DNA from 3 places in the Paenibacillus sp. FSL R7-0297 genome. Region 1 is predicted to be linked to each of the others. Evidence: riboswitches for the same ligand, from Rfam matches in the RefSeq annotation. Region 1 holds a riboswitch; each other region holds the start of a gene.
The links. Region 1 has a riboswitch for cobalamin ahead of MKZ24_RS32880 (S-layer homology domain-containing protein). Riboswitches for the same ligand answer to the same signal wherever they lie in the genome.
Positions count from the first base shown of each region.

Region 1 (6,191 bases):
CGGCTGTGCAGGGGAGACCGTCACGGACGCTACCACCTGTGTGTTATCCCCGCCATAATAGACAAGCACGCGGTCATTCTCCGCAAGAAGGAAATCACCCATGCCTACACTTGGATAAATCCATGCTCCACCACGCGCTACAACATACATCCATCCGTCATAGCCGCCAAAAGCACCTGCAGTCACGCCGCCAATTCCCGTCACATAATTACCCGCTTCATTGACCAGGGCCACCTTCTTCGCCGCCGCTGCCTTCTCCAGGGCTTGAAGTACATTTCCAGCATATACAGTGCCTTCTGCCAGGGTTCCATTAGGGCCCTCAATGGCAACAGACACACTAACCTGAGGACTTTTCACAGGTGAATTGCTAAGATCATAGAGCTTGCTGCCTGTGCTGAAAAGCTTGTAAGCTACCAATGCTTCCAGCGCCTGCTCTGTCGAGAGCTGATTGTAGCTTCCGCCCGCTGTATGAGCGAACCCGCCGCCTGCTGCACTGAAGCTAAGGAGCTTACTGACAAGGTTCACATTGTTTGCGGTATACTCCGCTCCTGCCGGGTCAATCCCAAAGGAAGACAGGCCAATAATGGCTTGAGCGACACTCTCGCTGCTGTCACCATAGCCGCCGTTCTTGTCCTGTGCAGTCGCCAGCCAGGCTGCCGCCCGCTGACCCGCGGTATTGGCTGCCGGATCATCCTTATGTCCTGCCAGCACCGTAAGCACCATCGCTGTCATGTCCGGATCACTAGCCCCCGTAGTCAGGGTGAAGCCTCCGTCAGTATTCTGTTTGGACAGGATCTCAGCCAGCAGTTTCGCCGGCGTCCATTTGGCATTGTCAGGCATAGTATAAGTTCCGGAATCAAGCGCCAGCAGTACGTAGGCTGCGTTGTTCAGCGTCTGGCCGGTAATTTTATCGTTATTGTAGAGCTTCTCAATCAGGTTGTAGCCGGCGACATCTGCCGGATTCCCGCCAAGCGCCCTTACCGCAAGCGTAATCCGCGCATATTCCGTAGCTCTGGCGTAAACACCCTTGGCTGCGGCTACTTTACTCTCAAGCGCCTTTAAATAACTATCCGGAACCTTGTAGCCCGCCTGCGCAAGGCCGATGGCCTGCCAGTCGGACTGGACTCCGGCCTTCAGCACAAACTCCGAAGTGGCATAGACTGCCTCAGCTACATTAACTGCTGTGCCTGCCGGTTGAGCTGAGGCTGTATTCGCGGCATTCAAGCTTAACTGGGCTGATGCGGTATCACTCTGGGCAAAAGCCTGTCCTGCCGGAGCCACGGATGCCCCCAGAACCGCGAACATCATGACAACGATCAGACCCAGCCGGATAAACTTAGATGATAGATTGTTCTTCATTGCTTGACCTCTTTCTGTGAATAGAATGGTATAGATGAATCCTGCGTCCTCCGCTGATGCGGGTGCAACATAAAGACCGCCCTGTACAGGGCGGCCGGGGAAGGATACAATACATGCGGCTGAAATGAGGATTCCCTACACACAGCCCCTGCTTATATTTGCACCTGTTCCGCATTCTTACCCCCGAAGAATAGAAACAACAACGAAAAAGGCAGGTCTCCTGGCTTACGCATCATTGCTTCCCCCGCCTTCCCATCCGATCATCAGACAGTGGCTTCTCAGGAGTCGCTCCGCATTTACAGTGGCGGGACCGCACCGGACTTACACCGGCCTTCCCTTTTAAGCAGATTACTCTCGTAGAACCAGCATGGCTATCTGTTGCATGACAGCGCCTGTTTCTACGGAAATCCGCACCTTTTTCCAAAGCTTATTAAATTTTAATATTCTCAAACAATCATATCTACTATTCCCCTGTATGTCTATAGACAAGCTGCTTCAATTATAGGCAGACCCTGCCCCTTCCGCACAAAAAAGCCTGAACAACACTTGCCGCATTCTCCCGGCATATCGTGCTGTTCAGGACTTAAATAGTGATTCTTCCGCTTCCGGCAAGAGCCAGAAGCTTGTTGATTGTATTATGTACAACAGAATGGGAATAAAAGACGGCGATAAGGCATTCTGCTGTATTTCATACAATTGATTGTGGAATATACCCCTTATAGGCTCAGAAATCCGGAATCTAATGCATCAAATACAATAGAACGCATAATAGGGCTGATTATTCCGGATTTGAGTGTATAAAATACAATGACCCCTCTGCCAACTTTGGCGGCAGCACCGTTGATGAAATGCCGGACTTCTCTTACATCCGGCTTGGCCCAATTCAGGCTCTCACTCAATCATTCCTCATCCGTATCCGGGCTGGCGGAAGGAGTGGGGTCGGTGCCGGGTGTAGTCTCCGGAGTAGTGCTCGGGGTACTTCCCGGAATGCTCCCCGGACTAGCCTGTGCCTGTAGCTTCAGCGTATAGATTCCGGCGGTGATCATATCATCCGCGGCCAGCTTCGCGCCAGGCTCCAGCTCCACCGTCACTTCATATACGCGCGCAGGGATTCCTGCGCCCGATGCACCCGCTGCCGGGGAGGCCTCGGCTTCATCAGAGCCGCCGCTATTTCCCGCGGCCGCATCCCCCCCGCCGTCAGTCCCCACGGCTCCCTCATCAGAACCGCCGTCAACTCCGGCGCCCGCTCCACCAGTACCGCCGCTATTTCCCGCGGCCGCATCCCCGCCGCCGTCAGTCCCCACAGTTCCCTCATCAGTGCCGCCGTCAACTCCGGCGGCCAGGCAACTGCTCTCAGTTGCTACAACCTTGTAAGTGTCCGCAACGTTATTACCGGACATCACAATGATCTCCGCCGGGTTGAAGGCGGAGCAGTCCGCCACAGCGGCAAAGCTGAACACCAGCTTGACGCCTGCTTCCTCGCTGCTGCTTGCATCCCCGCCAGCATTCCCAGTGCCTTCCGTTCCGCCGCTTTCACCCCCGCCTGCGTTCCCGGCGCCTTCCGTTCCGCCGCCTTCACCCCCGCCAGCGTTCCCGGTACCTTCTGTTCCACCGTTTTCGGCCCCAGTGCCCGTCCCGGCACCTGCCACTCCGCTGCCAACCAGCCGTACAGAGACAGGGGCTTGAACTTGCCCATCCGAATTCTTGATATCGCCCCGAACCGGGCTCACCGTCGGCTGCGGTGCAGCGGTATCCGCATCCGGCCGCAGCCAACTGATGGCGATGATGGCGATGATCAGTACGATCCCAAGCACGCTGCCGGAGATCAGGATCTGAAATCGGCTGCGGCTGACCCACCGCGCCAGCGGCGAAGCCAGCTGGGAGCGGGCTTCATTGTAGACATTCTGCATGGCGGGCGTTGCGGCCGAGCTATAGCTTTTGCGGAAATCGCGGTTCTTGAACGCCTCGCGGTCGTTCTTCAGGAAATACTTCAGCACCGCCCGTCGGTAATTCGGCCACAGCTTCTTGCTCGAGATGGTGAACAGCCGGTTATGCTGCGACCAGGCCAGGAAACGGTAGACCGTTTCCTTATCATTGCCCGCTTTGCGCGCCACCAGCTCCAGCAGCGCATCGTAATCAAGCGGACCGCCCTCACGTTCACTGCTGTGGTAGAAGGCCAGCGGCAGCCGTTCGAACGGCTCGATGCTCCGCGGCTCCTTCAGCCAGCGTCCTCCGAGCAGCTGTACATCATCCAGCTCCCGGGGAGACAGCCCGGCAAAGATCTCCTCGTCCGGCTTCTCCTCCCCGAACCAGCGGTAGGCAGCGCGCAGCGCATTCGCTTTACGCTTAGCGATTGCATCCAGCGGCGGCTGCCAGTCCGCCGTATCCCGGTAGCGCAGGAAGGAAATCTCCAGCAGCTGCTCAATCGTCAGCTCGTCCAGCGAAATCCGGTTCAGCAGGAAGCGGTCGGCAACGGTTCCCAGCTCCTGCAGCAGTGACAGCGCTTCAGGATGCACACCGCCGCCTCTGCGGCGTTCTTTCTCCGCCTTCTGCACCGACTCATGAACCGATGCCACCGCCGCCACCGGATCATTGTCCCGCTGCAGCTTCTCCAGCAGATACTCCTTGACGGTATCGCGCACGAAAGCCTGCTGAAGCGCCTCCGGAAGGAAACGGCCCCAATGCGCCACGAACCGCAGGATATCCGCCGATTTCGGCGCGTCAGCCAGCCGGGATTCCATATAAGGCTCCAGCAGCGCTTTGCGGAATATAGGCTGGGCCAGCACTCTTTTGAAGAAGGCCGCACTAAGCTCATCGTTGCCCTCAATAATACCGTAAGCGGCAGCAAGCGCATCCTCACGTCCCGCCGACTGGCAGTTCAGCATCCCGTTGATGAAGTAATCCACAATTTTGACCCGGTAATTATGGCCAGGCAGTGCATAATACTCCTTGAACCACTCCAGAATCTCCGGCGCCGGTACCCCTTTTTTGCGGATCAGATCATACTCCCGGTCGAACCGCTCCAGGAACATATCATTCAGACGCACCCGGGATTCCAGCGCCCCCTCCGGCTTCAGATAGGACAGCAGGCCGCCGAGCACAGCATTCTTGTTCCCTGTATATAAATCTTCATCGCCTTGCTCAATCTCATAAAAGACAGCCAGCTCATTGTAGAGTGCCAGCGACAGCTTGCGGTCCACACTCTCCCCAAGCAGCAGGGAGTCGGCGAATCTGGCGAAGTCTCTGAGACTCCCGCCCTTTTGCCCCAGCGTCTTCCAGGCCAGGTCTGCATACGTCTGCCGGGACTCCCCGAAATCGGCATTCAGAATCCGCGCGCCTGCCAGATCAAAAATATAATCCTTCTCAATACTCCGGTCCCCCGGGCGCAGCGAGCCCTTCTCTACGAAGGTCAGGTGAATATATTTGCGGCTCTGCGGCTCTTTGGCATAAGTGATCACTCCCAGCCTGCGGCGGAAGTCATGCGGCAATGCAGCATAGAGAACCTCCGTCAGCTCCACCGCACGCTGCGACAACTCACTGATCGGTACATCCAGCGCCACATAAATCTTCTTCTTGCCGGCTACAGACAGCATAACCGCCTGCAGTAGGGCTTTGAACAGCTCTTCGGTGAACCCGAGGCTGCGAAGCACGGTCAGCGGGTCTGCAGACTCTTCACGGCCCCCCGCTGGAATGGACTCCAGTTCAGGCAGTGTTCCGCCCGGCTCCCCTTCATAACTCCGCGCAAAGCCGGCATGCAGCCATTCCCCGTACCCCTCCACAATCTCCTCCGAGCGGATAGGTGGCACCACGAAATTATGGGCAAAAAAAGCGCTCCGCTGCCCCGTGAAATCCGCCGCCAGATAGCGGCTGAGGCCAATCACTGTCTCATTGCTCTCCGTATGGAACAGATGCAGCGCGTCAGGATACAGCTCCTCCTCCTTCTCACCGCGTGCCGCGAGCTCAGCCGGAGCATCGTAGAGGCAGAAGGGGTGAAGGATTTTTTTGACAAAATTATTGTCGAGACTCTCCGATTTCGCTACCGTATCGAATCCCTCTGTCGCCCGGTAAACGCCGCGGCGCTCGCGGGTATACATCTGCTGGGTGATCATGGACCCTGAAAATCTGTTCACGGCCCGTCGCTCCCCTCAATATAATTCAGCTTGTGCAGCAGCCAGATAAACGGCTCGTCCACACGGATCGGGCTGACCACACCCTCTATCCTTTGATTGACCGGATTGCTGCCCAGCGCAGATACCGCGAAGTAACCGGTGTTGGCAAAGTACACATCCATCGTGTCCTTGAACGGTCGGTCGACCTTCTCGATAAAGCGGCGGATTTCACCGTCAATGTTGTGGAACTCGTCCAGATTCAGCGTGTTGCGGTGCACATAGTTATTGAACACGTTGCTGTTGGACTTGATGTAATCGCCGTCTTCATCCTTGAGTGAGTGCAGCATGTCGCTTTTGGCCAGTACAATGGCCGTTGGAATATTGGTCTTGCTCTTCTCCTGATAAGCGATGAAGTCGCCGAACATGGTCAGCACCACATCGCGCGGCTCATCGTACTGCGACACCCACTCGCCCGGACGGTCACCGAAGTTGATGCGGATTTTCTCGCGGATGGAGCGGATCTGCAGCGGATCGACCATGAACAGAATGCCTGCGGAGTTCTTGATATGCTGGCCGTGCAAGCCCAGATAGTCCTGATCGACCATCCCTTCACCGGCAACATCGAAGAACACCAGCGTCAGTGGAGGCTTGGATTCATCCTTGAATACGAACTGGAAAATGAACGGCTCCTGCATCTTCTCCTTCTGGGTAGAAGCGAGCAGA
Region 1 is NZ_JBBPAQ010000001.1:7,582,598-7,588,788, forward strand. Features, by position in the region: gene MKZ24_RS32880 (S-layer homology domain-containing protein) at 1-1,359, opposite strand, end outside; cobalamin riboswitch at 1,553-1,741, opposite strand; gene MKZ24_RS32885 (GAP1-N2 domain-containing protein) at 2,259-5,489, opposite strand; gene MKZ24_RS32890 (hypothetical protein) at 5,486-6,191, opposite strand, start outside.

Region 2 (6,191 bases), 7.1 Mb from region 1:
CGGAACGCTAAGGAATAACCCAAACAATAAACCGCGGCGGAGATTTCCTTCATGACTCATTGCCATTCTCCTTTTAATCAGATTTATTTACAACTTTATTATTTCAATTTTAATATAAAATAATTTTCCCGATTTTATTGTGAATTATGTCACATTAACAGCCCTCTTTTTTTAAATACCATTGATTTTTTTTGAACTTCGGGTTAAATTACGAATATACGTTCTCGTTGGAGGAGATGAGATTGATGCACAGAGCAGAGAGCCAGGACAATATGCTGGTGAAATCGTATATCTTGCTGCCGCTCATTTTATCCGCCTTTGAACGCGATGCTTCCATCCTATCCGCAGAGCTGCGCACACCCGATCCTTACCTTGAGGTTCTCCGGACAGCGGCGGGTGCAGCCATAGCCGACCTGCGGGATGTCCGCACCGAGATGAGAGCCCGTGGTCTGAAGGTCTATGCACAGCAGCAGCTGGAAGTTGGCATTGAAGCCAAATTTGTCTGCAGGGGTTATCATGAACGGATGCTGCTGCTGGATGATGTCATTACCGCCCAGTCTACTATCCGCATGCGCAGATATTTGGGTCTTGGCACTCCGGACTCAACCGCCTTGAGATGAACAGCAACTCTGGCTATGTTAATTCTCGGCGTTACTTCCCCCATAAAAAAGAGGCCCGCCATGATTGGCAAGACCTCAGGGTACCCTATTACATCCCTTACCTGAAAATAAGCTGATACCCAGATAAAGATTACATTAAAATCGTCCAATACCCAAGCGTACCGCAGATAACCACAGCCGCTACGGGATACAGGATCTTCCGGCTTACCTGATCCTTAAACACAATAAACAAACAAAGCATACAAAGCCATGCGATAAGAAGGCTGCCCATCTCTTATGCATACGCTCCTTCCCGGCATTTCTGCCCTGGCTCCTGCAGCATACCACCGCAGAGTCCGCTTTCCATATATATAAGAAGATTACCCGCTGAATATCCCTATGATACCCGCTGACAGCTGATAAGCATGAAATTTTTATTTATTTGGCCACAAATGGATTCACCACTCCTGCTCAAGAACGGGATATTCCCAGAAACCTAAGCGCCCTTTGGCAGGTATAGGATGAGCCAGCGCAACGACTTCCTCCAGCTTCCAGGCATACCGGCCTTCTGCATAATCGCCGAACACATATTCATTCCCGCCCGGCCAGTTCTGCTGTGCTTGCTGAGGCGTAACCCCGCAGCAACCAGCCAGCCGGCTGGTCGCAAGGATTACCCCGGAGGGCAGATTATCCGCCGTGTAGCCGTGCCGGGCAAGCACCGATTGATACGGCTCTGTCCTGCATATGGCCTTATCTACCTGCATACCGGCATGGATGGCTAATTCTCCCCGGTAAGCCGTCGGCCAGGAACGGGTCTCGATCTGTTTTTCACCCAGCTCAATTAAGGTTGCCCAAGGCTGGCGAATCGTCAGACACTTCATACAAGTGCCTCCTCTCATAAACAAAATAGGCTCTAGGAATAACATATAAATCGTTTAATAAGATTGATTTCATTTTAGTCCTGCATTCTGTATTAAGCATAAGCAAGCATCGGGCCGGTAGACGATCGGATGAATAAATAAAAAAACGCGACCCCCAAAACCCCGGAAAGCCGCGCCACTATTGAGTTCTTACGGATGCTGGTGAAGGGAATTGAACCCCCGGCCTACGCATTACGAGTGCGTTGCTCTACCCCTGAGCTACACCAGCTTAAAAGGATTGCCCCTGCCAAACAAAAAATATTATAACTCTTTCAGCAGAAAACGCAACCCTTTTTGACTATTACCTCTTCCTATCCCTGCATAAGCCCCAACCCGCGGAAATATTCCAGCGCCTGCTTAGCACTCTCCAGCGACGACACGGCATAAGCCTCTTGCTCTACTATATAATACAGAATTCCGCTTTCCTCTGCCTTGTCGAAGACGCTAGCGAAATCAACCTGCCCTTTCCCGAGGTCAGTCTCTTCATTATTTGCCCCGAAATCCTTAATGTGGACCAGCGGAACACGCCCGGCATAACGCGAGACATAGTCAATCGGCCGGGCCCCGCCCCTGTATACCCACCCCAGATCAAACTCGGCAAACATATGCTCAGCAGGAATCTGCCCCAGCCATATATCGATGACTGCTTTGCCGTCTACCTCCGCAAATTCATAATCATGGTTGTGATACCCGTACTGCAGGCCTGCTGCACGGACCATCGCGGAGGCCTTCTCCAAGAAGGGAATCACCGCCGTCACATCTTCCATCGAGGGGTTCTGCGGAAGCGGTGCCGAAGGGGTGATCATATATTGTAGTCCAAGTTCCTTCGCATATTCAATTTCTTTGGCTAACGCCCGTTCCATGTTATCCAGACTGCTGAAATCCAGGCCCACATGCGCCGAAGGCGCAGCAAGACCCAACCGGTCCAATGTACGGCGCAGTTCTCCTGCAGACACGCCGAAATAACCGGCGAATTCTACCGCCTGGTATCCCATCTCCGCCACTTTGCCCAGTGTACCCAGGAAATCGCGCTCTGTCTGGTCACGCAGTGTGTACATTTGAATTCCGATTTGCTGTGAGGCCTTTGCCATGAAAGATCCGCTCCTTATAGGTTGAATCTGATTACAACTACAGGTACTCCTTACTCTCCTTGCAGCTTACGTTCCACGGATTCCAGCTTGCTGCGGCTCGTAGAAGACTTGTCACGACGGTCATCAATTTTAAGCGAGGTAGATACTCTCTGTGCTCCTGAAGTAAAAGGCGACTCATGCAGCGCTTCTACTGCAGACAGAATCCGTGCAACCGGTCCTTCAATAATAGTCCCCATCGAAGTAAGCTCATAGGTAATCCCCTCCACGGTCTGCAGCACACGCTGCATATCGGCCACATAGCTGCTGAGACTGGTACTGCCAGTGCCAATCGGAATAACGGTCACTTCACCAATCGCCATTATGAAATCCCTCCTGCAAGTTTGATGAGTCTCCTCTTTCCTTACTCCTTAATTGTAACCCTTCAGCGCCCCTCCCACAAATAACCACAGACCCCCCTCTCTATTACTATCTCCCCCGTAAAATTACCAGGATTAGACGCACTCTATTTATGGAGTCTTTGTGGCATCTTTTGGGACAATTTATGACTCATTTAAGGCCATATCCACAGGAAAGTTGTGGATTACCTGTGGACTAACTGTGGATCATCTGTGAGTAAACCTGCGGAACCCGCTCCCCGCGCGGGATTGTAAAAAAACATTTACAAACACAATATATTGAGTTACGTTTATTAAACAACAACAAAATATAGTAGAAACAGGTGTTTCACTCTCTCAATCGAGAGGAGACTTAATAGGGAAACGCGGTGCAAAACCGCTGCGGTCCCGCCACTGTAACCGGATGTTCCAGCCGCCAGATGCCGCTGGAGCAGCATCCACCGGCAACAAGCCACTAAGGGGCTGCGAGGCCCCTCGGGAAGGCGCCGGAGGGCATACCGGAAGCCAGGAGACCTGCCTGTTTCTGTGGCACCATTCAGACTCCTGCGAGGAACAGGCGAGGTGCCCGCATGCGGCCTGCACGAGCAGAGTTAGCCTTTCCGTTAATCGGGCCAGAGGCTGCCGATACCTGAGGACGATAGAGTATCGTTCTCAGGTATCGGCTTCTGCGGAATGTACAAGAACGGGTTATACATAAGCATAGACAACAAGCCCTATACCCCTTTACGTATATTTCACAAAGACCACCGGCAAATTTCCGCTTCCGGATATTTGCATTACGCATTCGGGCATTTCCCGCCTTCCCGGCTGGAGATGTCTTTTTACTGATGTCTTGGAGCACATGCTTCACGCTTATGATACCGAGAGGAGAGAGCTATACAATGACGCTGCTGGAGAAACGATATAACGAAGGACAAGCTGTACAGGAGGTTCTTTTGGAAGAAGTTATTCATTTGGGACGGGATATTATCGACAGCCGGGATTTGGATCTGCTGCGCGAGAATGCCAACTTGAACGGGGAGAGCTTCTCCGGCAAGATGAGCAAATTCGGTAGTGAATATTCCAAGTGGTACGCACGCAATTTCACGATGCCGCCACAGCTCGTGCAGGCTATTGAAGATAATGTTGTATATGTACACGACCTGGATCAATATGCCATCGGAACAACCAACTGCATCTTCATCCCGTTTGAACGTCTGCTCCGCGAAGGCTTCAATACCGGCAACGGAAGCGTCCGCCCTCCGAATTCGATTATGACGGCTATGTCGCTGGTGGCGATTATTTTCCAGTCCCAGCAAAATGCCCAGTACGGCGGCGTATCCGCCAACAAGCTGGATTACGATCTCGCGCCTTATGTCACTAAATCCTTCGCCAAGCTGTTCCGCAAAGGAATGGAATATTTCGAGGAAGGTACCGCCGGAGAAGCGCTCGGCGAGGTTACTATGACCCGCAGCGATCTGGAAGAGAAGTATCCGCGTGCCTTCCGTTTCGCCCTGAAAGAGACAGAAATTGAAACGCTTCAAGCCGCGGAGAGTATGGTACATAACCTGAATACCATGTCCAGCCGCTCCGGCGGCCAGATTCCTTTTACCAGCATCAACTACGGAACCTGCACCTCTCCGGAAGGCCAGCTGGTGATCAGCTCCCTGTTAACTGCTACGATGAACGGGCTTGGCAGCGGAGAAACACCGGTGTTCCCGATTCAGATCTTCAAATGCAAACAGGGTGTCAACCAGCAGCCTGGTGATCCTAACTATGAGCTGTTCGTGAAAGCAGCAGAGTGCTCTGCACGCCGACTGTATCCGAACTTCGCCAATCTGGATGCTCCGCTGAATATGCAGTACTACGATCCAGCCGATCCGGATACTGAATTTGCCACCATGGGCTGCCGGACACGTGTTCTGGGTGACCGCTTCGGACGCAACCACTGCTCCGGCAAGGGCAATCTTTCATTCAACACGCTTAACCTCGTACGTTTGGGACTAGCCTACGGCACAGTAACCGGCCGTCGCCTTGCCGCTGACGAGGAAGGCTTCTTCGAAGATCTTAATCATTATATGGACGTTGCGCTGGACGGCCTGCTGCACCGGTTCCGCATTCAGGCTTCCCAGAAAGCCAAAGCCTCCGATTTCATGATGCGTGAAGGCGTCTGGGAAGGCGGCGAACAGCTTGCACCGGAAGACAGCGTAGGTGAACTGCTGAAGCACGGTAGCCTGTCCCTTGGGTTCATCGGTATGGCCGAGTGCATGAAGGCTATGTACGGCAAACACCATGGCGAAGATATGGAAGTCCACGCCAAGGCAGTGGCTATTGTCCGCCACATGCGCGAATACTGCGACCGCAAGAGCGAGCAGCTGAATCTGAACATTACTCTATTCGCCACGCCTGCCGAAGGTCTCTCCGGCAAATTCACCAAGATAGACCGCAAGGTTCTCGGTTCCATCCCGGGTGTAACGGACCGGGAATACTATACGAATTCATTCCACATTCCGGTCTATTACGACCTGAGCGCAGCCAAGAAGATTAGCCTGGAAGCTCCTTTCCATGAATATTGCAACGCCGGAGCGATCTCTTATGTAGAGCTGAACGGCAATGCCCGCAGCAACCCTGCAGCATTCGTCAAAATCATCAAATACGCGCTGGAGCAGGACATCAGCTATTTCAGCATCAACCACCCGATTGACCGCTGCTCCGGCTGCGGCCACGAAGGTGTGATCGGCACGAACTGCCCGTCCTGCGGCGCTCATGAAGATACAACACATATCCGCCGGCTGCGCCGGGTAACCGGATATCTGACCGGCGACTATCAGACCCGCTTCAATGCCGCCAAGCAAGCCGAAGTACGGGACCGCGTTAAGCATCTATGAACATCTGCGGATATTATCCGGAGTCGATCAATGAAGGCGAGGGATTGCGGGCGGTTCTCTTCTTCAGCGGATGCCGCCACCGCTGCCCCGGATGCTTCAACCCGAAGACCTGGAACTTCAATTACGGAGAGGTCTTTACTCCGGAGCGCAGGCGCGAGATTATCACCGAGATAGCAGATAATCCGCTGTTGGACGGCTTGACTCTGGCAGGCGGGGACCCTTTTTTCTCGGCAGAGGGTGCGGCGGACTTCATCCATGAGCTCCGCGCCGAGCTGCCGGGTTTCCCGGTCTGGATCTATACCGGTTATACGTACGAGGA
Region 2 is NZ_JBBPAQ010000001.1:500,711-506,901, forward strand. Features, by position in the region: gene MKZ24_RS02125 (hypothetical protein) at 243-620, shown strand; gene MKZ24_RS02130 (ASCH domain-containing protein) at 1,058-1,480, opposite strand; tRNA gene MKZ24_RS02135 (tRNA-Thr) at 1,677-1,748, opposite strand; gene MKZ24_RS02140 (sugar phosphate isomerase/epimerase family protein) at 1,831-2,610, opposite strand; gene MKZ24_RS02145 (MTH1187 family thiamine-binding protein) at 2,661-2,969, opposite strand; cobalamin riboswitch at 3,310-3,540, shown strand; gene MKZ24_RS02150 (anaerobic ribonucleoside triphosphate reductase) at 3,887-5,872, shown strand; gene nrdG (anaerobic ribonucleoside-triphosphate reductase activating protein) at 5,869-6,191, shown strand, end outside.
Region 2: another riboswitch for cobalamin. It lies ahead of MKZ24_RS02150 (anaerobic ribonucleoside triphosphate reductase); the one in region 1 lies ahead of MKZ24_RS32880 (S-layer homology domain-containing protein).

Region 3 (6,191 bases), 1.0 Mb from region 1:
TCCTCTACCAGCAGAACACGATCCGTGATGCGCTGGTTGCCGGTCTGACCCTGAATATCTTCCACAAGCACAGCGACCGTGTACGGATGGCGAACATTGCCCAGACCGTAAACGTGCTGCAGGCTGTAATTCTGACCGAAGGCGAGAAAATGCTTCTGACTCCAACCTATCATGTATTCAATATGTATAAAGTACATCAGGATGCGGAGCTGCTGGATCTGACAGTGGATAGCCCGGTATACAGCTATGAGGGCGTAGAGATTCCTGAAGTATCTGCTTCAGCTTCCGTAACAGCAGAGGGCGTGATTCATGTCAGCCTGTGCAACCTGAATCACGCTGCACCGGCAGTATTGCCGCTGGAGCTGCGCGGACTGGCTGGACAGTCAGCGGCCGTAAGCGGCACAACACTTGCCGGGTCTTCCATCGATGCCCACAATACCTTCGAGCAGCCGGAAGCTGTAACACCGCAGCCGTTCAACGGCTTCAAGCTTGAAGGAGATACGCTGACGGTTACTCTGCCGCCAATGTCGGTAACTGTACTGGAAATTACTCCGGAAGCGTAAGGAGAACAGCAGCATGACAACCACTTCAGCCTGCAAGGGATGCCGGGAGGAGTACAAGGTGACGGAAGCGCAGATTGCCCGGATTCTGGCCTCCTCGATGTTCAATCCGGGGAACACTGCCCCGGATGAAGTCTATGCCGAGCGGGTTGCTCTATGCAGAGCTTGTCCTAAGCTGCAGGATGGCGTGACCTGCACGGCCTGCGGCTGCATTATACCGGTCGTGGCCCGGCTGAAGGCACGCGGCTGTCCGCTGCCGGGAGGCGGCTTGTGGCAGCCTGTGACTGATTAAACCGCATGGCTGTCTCTAGTAATAATACCGTAACCGCAACAGCGGCAGCGGGGGACCTGATCTTAAGGTCTCCTTCTGCCGCTGTTTGTTGTCTAATCCTGTCCGGGTCCTTCCGTCCGGCTGGTATTTGCCGACGCTTCAACAGCATCTGTATAAAAGAGTTCAAAGACCAGATCCTCGTTGTAGTTGCCGAATCCCTTGCCGAACAAGGTAAGACCACCGATATGCTCCGCATCGTCTTCCACAGAAACCTTGAACGTCCACTGTTTATCACGGATACTGACCTGATCCAGCGTAACCTCTGACAGCTTCTGACCGTCCATGAACGTGCCCGCCGGAGTAATCCGCAGCTGCTTAAGCAGTCCATATTGGTTGGTGAGCGCAGGCCACCAGGAAGGAGTGTATTTGCCCGGGCTGTCCCCGTAGTCGCCGGGGCTGGTCCAGAATCCAAGCCGCTGTCCGTTCAGTGTGAAGGTGATGTCGGAGGGCCAGTTATTATTGATGGACGGGGCTTCGGAGGCAATCTCCATGGTGATGACCAGTTCCTCAGGATTCTGGCTGGACAGCAGGAAGTTCGGGATTTTATATTCCACGAATCCTTTGCCGAACCACAGGATGCCTGCATTCACCCGCTCCTGATCCCAGAAATACCGCGGATCGTCAAAGTTGCCGATTACCCGCTCGGTGGTAGATAATCCGCAGGTCGGTTCAATCTGGAAATCAGAGTAGTGGCCCACGGGTATTTCCTTACGGTAGCCTCTGCGCTGTGTTCTGGCTTGTCCGGGGAAAATAATCTCAGCACTCTCGGCGGCCAGTGTACAAATCTTCTGCAGTCCGCTGCGCCCGGGAGCCATGTGGCTGCGGATCAGTCCGGCAGCTTCCAGCTTGCGCACATGCATGGTCATAATGGCACTGCTGAGCTTCAGCGCCCCGGCCAGTTCCTTGACGTTCATAGGCTGTTCGGACAGCAGCCGCAGCATCTGCAGGCGCACAGCGCTGGATAACGCTTCATACACGGGTAAAGATTGTTCGGTTAGATCAAGTTTCATGTGCTGCCTCCACGTTCAGGTTATATAGTTAATAATTATATTACTCAAATGATATTCTTACAAGCAAATGAATATTGCCTAACAAGCAAATGAATACTGCGCCTCGCAGCCGCTCCAATTTTATCACAGACATGCAGAGCCTGTTCCGCTATGATGTAGGATGGATTAGCGATGTAACAAGGTGCTCTTGCCGGATCAGGCAAGGGATAACAGGGAATCGGGTGCAAGTCCCGAGCGGTCCCGCCACTGTAAGGAAGAGCTGAACTTCATGATGTCACTTGGGGAGATCCCGGGGAAGACGAAGGATGCAGCGCCCGTATTCCAAGCCAGGAGACCTACCTTGATTACACACACCACGACTCTACGCGGATAGGAGCGGTGTACGGATAGGTTAATAAGATGAGGCGATGTGCCCCTGTAGAACCGGAGGGAATCTTGAAGATCAAGATCAGAGCCGGCTCAATGTTATGCAGACACAGCGTTGAGCGGACCATGCGGAGCGACCGGGTGCAGAGCCCTTTGTTGGCGCACGGCAGTGCTCTCTATCGAATCATACCTGCGTACATACACTCCCACCCAGAAGGGCGGGAGTTTTTTGGTTTGCCATATTTAAGAAACGTGGAGGCTGACAAATGAAGAAACGCGGATTTTGGAGTTTTGCGGCGCTGATTGCCGGATTTACAGTGTTCTTTTTGCTGAATGAACCTGGGACGGCCCAGGCTATGCACATTATGGAAGGGTTTCTGCCGGTAGGCTGGGCTGTGTTCTGGTGGGTGGCGTTTTTACCGTTCTTTGTGCTCGGGATTATCAGGCTTAGATCGATGACCAAGGAGAATCCTGAGCTGAAGCTGCTGCTCGGTCTGGCAGGGGCGTTCACGTTCGTTCTATCGGCGCTCAAAATGCCTTCCGTTACCGGAAGCAGCTCTCATCCTACGGGTACAGGGCTTGGTGCTGTAATGCTGGGGCCGCTGCCGATGGGCGTGATCGGCTCGATTGTGCTGTTGTTTCAGGCGCTGCTTCTGGCGCACGGGGGAATCACTACACTCGGGGCGAATGCGTTCTCGATGGCGGTCGCGGGGCCTTTTGCCGGATATGCAGTCTATAAGCTGTTGATGAAGCTGCCGGACCGAGAGAAGCTGGCCTTATTCTGTGCGGCGGCGGTTGCCGACCTGATGACTTATGTAGTGACTTCCGTCCAGCTTGCGGTGGCTTTTCCGGCTGCGGATGGCGGGGTCCTGGCGTCTTTTCTCAAATTCGGAGGGATCTTTGCCGTAACGCAGATTCCGCTGGCCATCAGCGAAGGGCTGCTGACCGTATTATTGTGGAACTGGCTGAAATCGTACAGTCCGAATGAAATGTCGCTCCTGAAACGCAAGGTTAAAGGGGGAAATGCATAATGAGCAATAAATGGAACAATGGGTTGATGCTGCTGGCCGTTGTCCTGTTGTGTGTGCTGCCGCTGTTGTTCGTAGAAGGGGAGTTCGGCGGGGCCGATGATGCTGCCGAGAGTGTGATCACAGAAATTAACCCGGAATATGAACCCTGGTTCAAGCCGCTGACCGAAATCCCGGGTGAGACGGAGAGTATGCTGTTCGCATTACAGGCGGCGATTGGCGCCGGAGTGATCGGATATTCACTGGGGCTGCTGAAAGGGAAACAAGGCCAGGCGAAGCAGAACAGCATCAGGAAGTGATCAGACGAATTGATGTCCTTTCTTATAATAATGCCTTAAGGCAGCTGTCTCCCATGTGGAAAAGCTCGTTCGCGGCACTGATGTTCCTGCTCTCCTATACAGTGGATCCGGTGCTGCAGATTGTGATTACGCTGTGGATGATGTCATGGTGCATCCTGCATGCCAAAATTCCCTATCGCGCCTATTTGTTGCTGTTTGGAACGGCGCTGCTGTTCTATGGCCTTAGTGTCCCGGCACTGCTCGTGGAATTCGGCCACCCCGCTGCCGGGGAAGCTGGCGTATTCCGGATTTCGGGGCAGCCTCTTCCGGTGTATATCACAGCTGCAGGACTGGAACGGGCCGCTGAACTGCTGGTTAGGGTCTCTGCCTGCACAAGCTGCTGCTTCTTCCTGATGTTCACCACGCCGTTCAGTGAGCTGCTGCAAGTGCTCCGCAGACTGCGTATGCCGCAGATTGTGCTGGAGCTGATGCTGATCATGTACCGCTTCCTGTTCCTGCTGAATGATGCAGCGCACGGACTGATGCTGGCCCGGAGGCTGCGCGGCGGCCGGAGAGGGTACAAGGCCAGGCTGGGGGAGACGGCGGCCATGGCTGGCGCCCTCTTCGGCAATACGATGCACCGTTATTACGGATTATCGCAGGGGCTGCTGACCCGCGGGTTCACGGGGGAGATCATTCTGCCGCCGTATACCGCGCGGCCTGTGCCGCGGCGTTATGCGGTCCGGGCGTATGCGGGGATCGCTGTGCTGGCGCTGGCGCAGCTTTGGCTGTGGCTGAGCGGTTGAAATTAAGATTTTAGTGCAGGAAAGCTGCTGGCTTTTTTGAAATCATGCCCAAAGTACAACAATTTCCCCGATATATCGGATGTATTCCAAGATTGTTGCACAAGAGGCAGCATTTCGTCTCCTCCAAGTGGCTTCACGGGACAATTCTTGTATTTCATACAACACTCCCCCCGAAGGCCGGTGTATCTAGGTATCAAAGCTGTAAAACATACAACATTTATCCAATTTCGATTTGCCAAATCACATTAGAGGAGTACGCCATGGACATGGAATATAGTCTGGCTTTTGACGGGGTGGTGTTTCATTACCCGGATACGAAGGAAGCCGCGCTGCGTGAACTAACCCTCTCCATTCCCAAAGGCCGCAAAACGGTGGTGCTCGGCCATAATGGTTCGGGCAAATCGACCCTGTTCCTGCATGCTGTCGGCATTCTGCGTCCACAGAAGGGTACGGTTCAGCAGGGAGGTAAGACATTGTCCTATGCCAAAAAAGAGCTGGCCGCGCTGCGGCGAAGCGTGGGCCTTGTTTTTCAGGACCCGGAGCAGCAGCTCATATTAAGCACGCCTCTGGAGGACGTGTCCTTCGGGCTGCGGGGAACGGGGATGGACGAAGCCGCAATAGCTGAGCGCTGCCGCAGTGTCATGGAACTGCTGAACCTGACGGAGCTGAGTGACAAACCGGTTCACCAGCTTAGTCTGGGGCAGAAAAAACGCACCGCACTCGCCGGAGTAATGGCGATGGAGCCGGAGCTGATCCTGCTGGATGAGCCGACCTCGTATCTGGACCCGTTATCTGAGACACAGATGCTGCAGGGTCTTGACCTTATACATGAAAAAGGCACAACCATAGTTATGACTACGCATGATATGAACTTGGCGTACCGCTGGGCGGACTGGATTATCGTACTGGATCAGGGGAGGTGCCGGGCTGAGGGGACGCCGGAGGAGATTTTTGCCGGGGCGGAAGAATTGCAGGCCATCGGCCTCGGTCTGCCGCTGCTGGCCGACTTGTGGTACAGCCTGCCTGCACGGCACACCGCCGGCCAGCCAGCCCCCCGCACGGCGGGAGATTTCAAAGCTGTACTAAACAGGCTGCTGAATAGTTAATACAGGTATTCATGAACGGGGGAAGAAGGATGAAGAAACAAGGCAAGCTGCTGATTATCGGCTTCGGTCCCGGAGCGCTGGAGCATATTACCGGCCGGGCGCTGTCTGCTCTCGAAGAGAGTGAGGCTGTAATCGGCTATAACACTTATGTGGATCTGATCAAACCGCTGCTGCGGCATCAGGAGATTGTCGGCACCGGCATGACCGAAGAGGTCAGCCGGGCGCAGGAGGCCGTCCGCCGAGCCGAGGACGGCCAGACCATTGCCGTAATATCCAGCGGCGATGCCGGTGTATACGGCATGGCGGGTCTGGTCTACGAGGTGCTGATTGAACGGGGCTGGAACCGGGCTGACGGAGTAGAGGTCGAGGTGATCCCCGGAATATCGGCGATCCAGTCCTGTTCTTCCCTGCTGGGAGCGCCGATCATGCATGATTCCTGCACAATCAGCCTCAGCGATCATCTTACCCCGTGGGAGAGCATTGCCGCGCGTGTAGAAGCGGCGGGCGCTGCGGATTTCGTGATCGCCTTCTATAACCCTCGCAGCGGCAAGCGGACGCGCCAGATTGAAGAAGCACGCAATATCCTGCTGCGTTACCGTGATCCTTCCACGCCGGTCGGCATTGTCAAAAGCGCCTACCGTGACCGTCAGCAGACGATCGTCACTACGCTGCAGGAGATGCTGGAGCATGAGATCGGCATGCTCTC
Region 3 is NZ_JBBPAQ010000001.1:6,546,154-6,552,344, reverse strand. Features, by position in the region: gene MKZ24_RS28530 (alpha-N-arabinofuranosidase) at 1-563, shown strand, start outside; gene MKZ24_RS28525 (DUF6171 family protein) at 577-852, shown strand; gene MKZ24_RS28520 (ArsR/SmtB family transcription factor) at 945-1,901, opposite strand; cobalamin riboswitch at 2,064-2,258, shown strand; gene MKZ24_RS28515 (energy-coupling factor ABC transporter permease) at 2,534-3,298, shown strand; gene MKZ24_RS28510 (energy-coupling factor ABC transporter substrate-binding protein) at 3,298-3,594, shown strand; gene cbiQ (cobalt ECF transporter T component CbiQ) at 3,591-4,379, shown strand; gene MKZ24_RS28500 (energy-coupling factor ABC transporter ATP-binding protein) at 4,640-5,485, shown strand; partial or broken gene cobJ (precorrin-3B C(17)-methyltransferase) at 5,515-6,191, shown strand, end outside.
Region 3: another riboswitch for cobalamin. It lies ahead of MKZ24_RS28515 (energy-coupling factor ABC transporter permease); the one in region 1 lies ahead of MKZ24_RS32880 (S-layer homology domain-containing protein).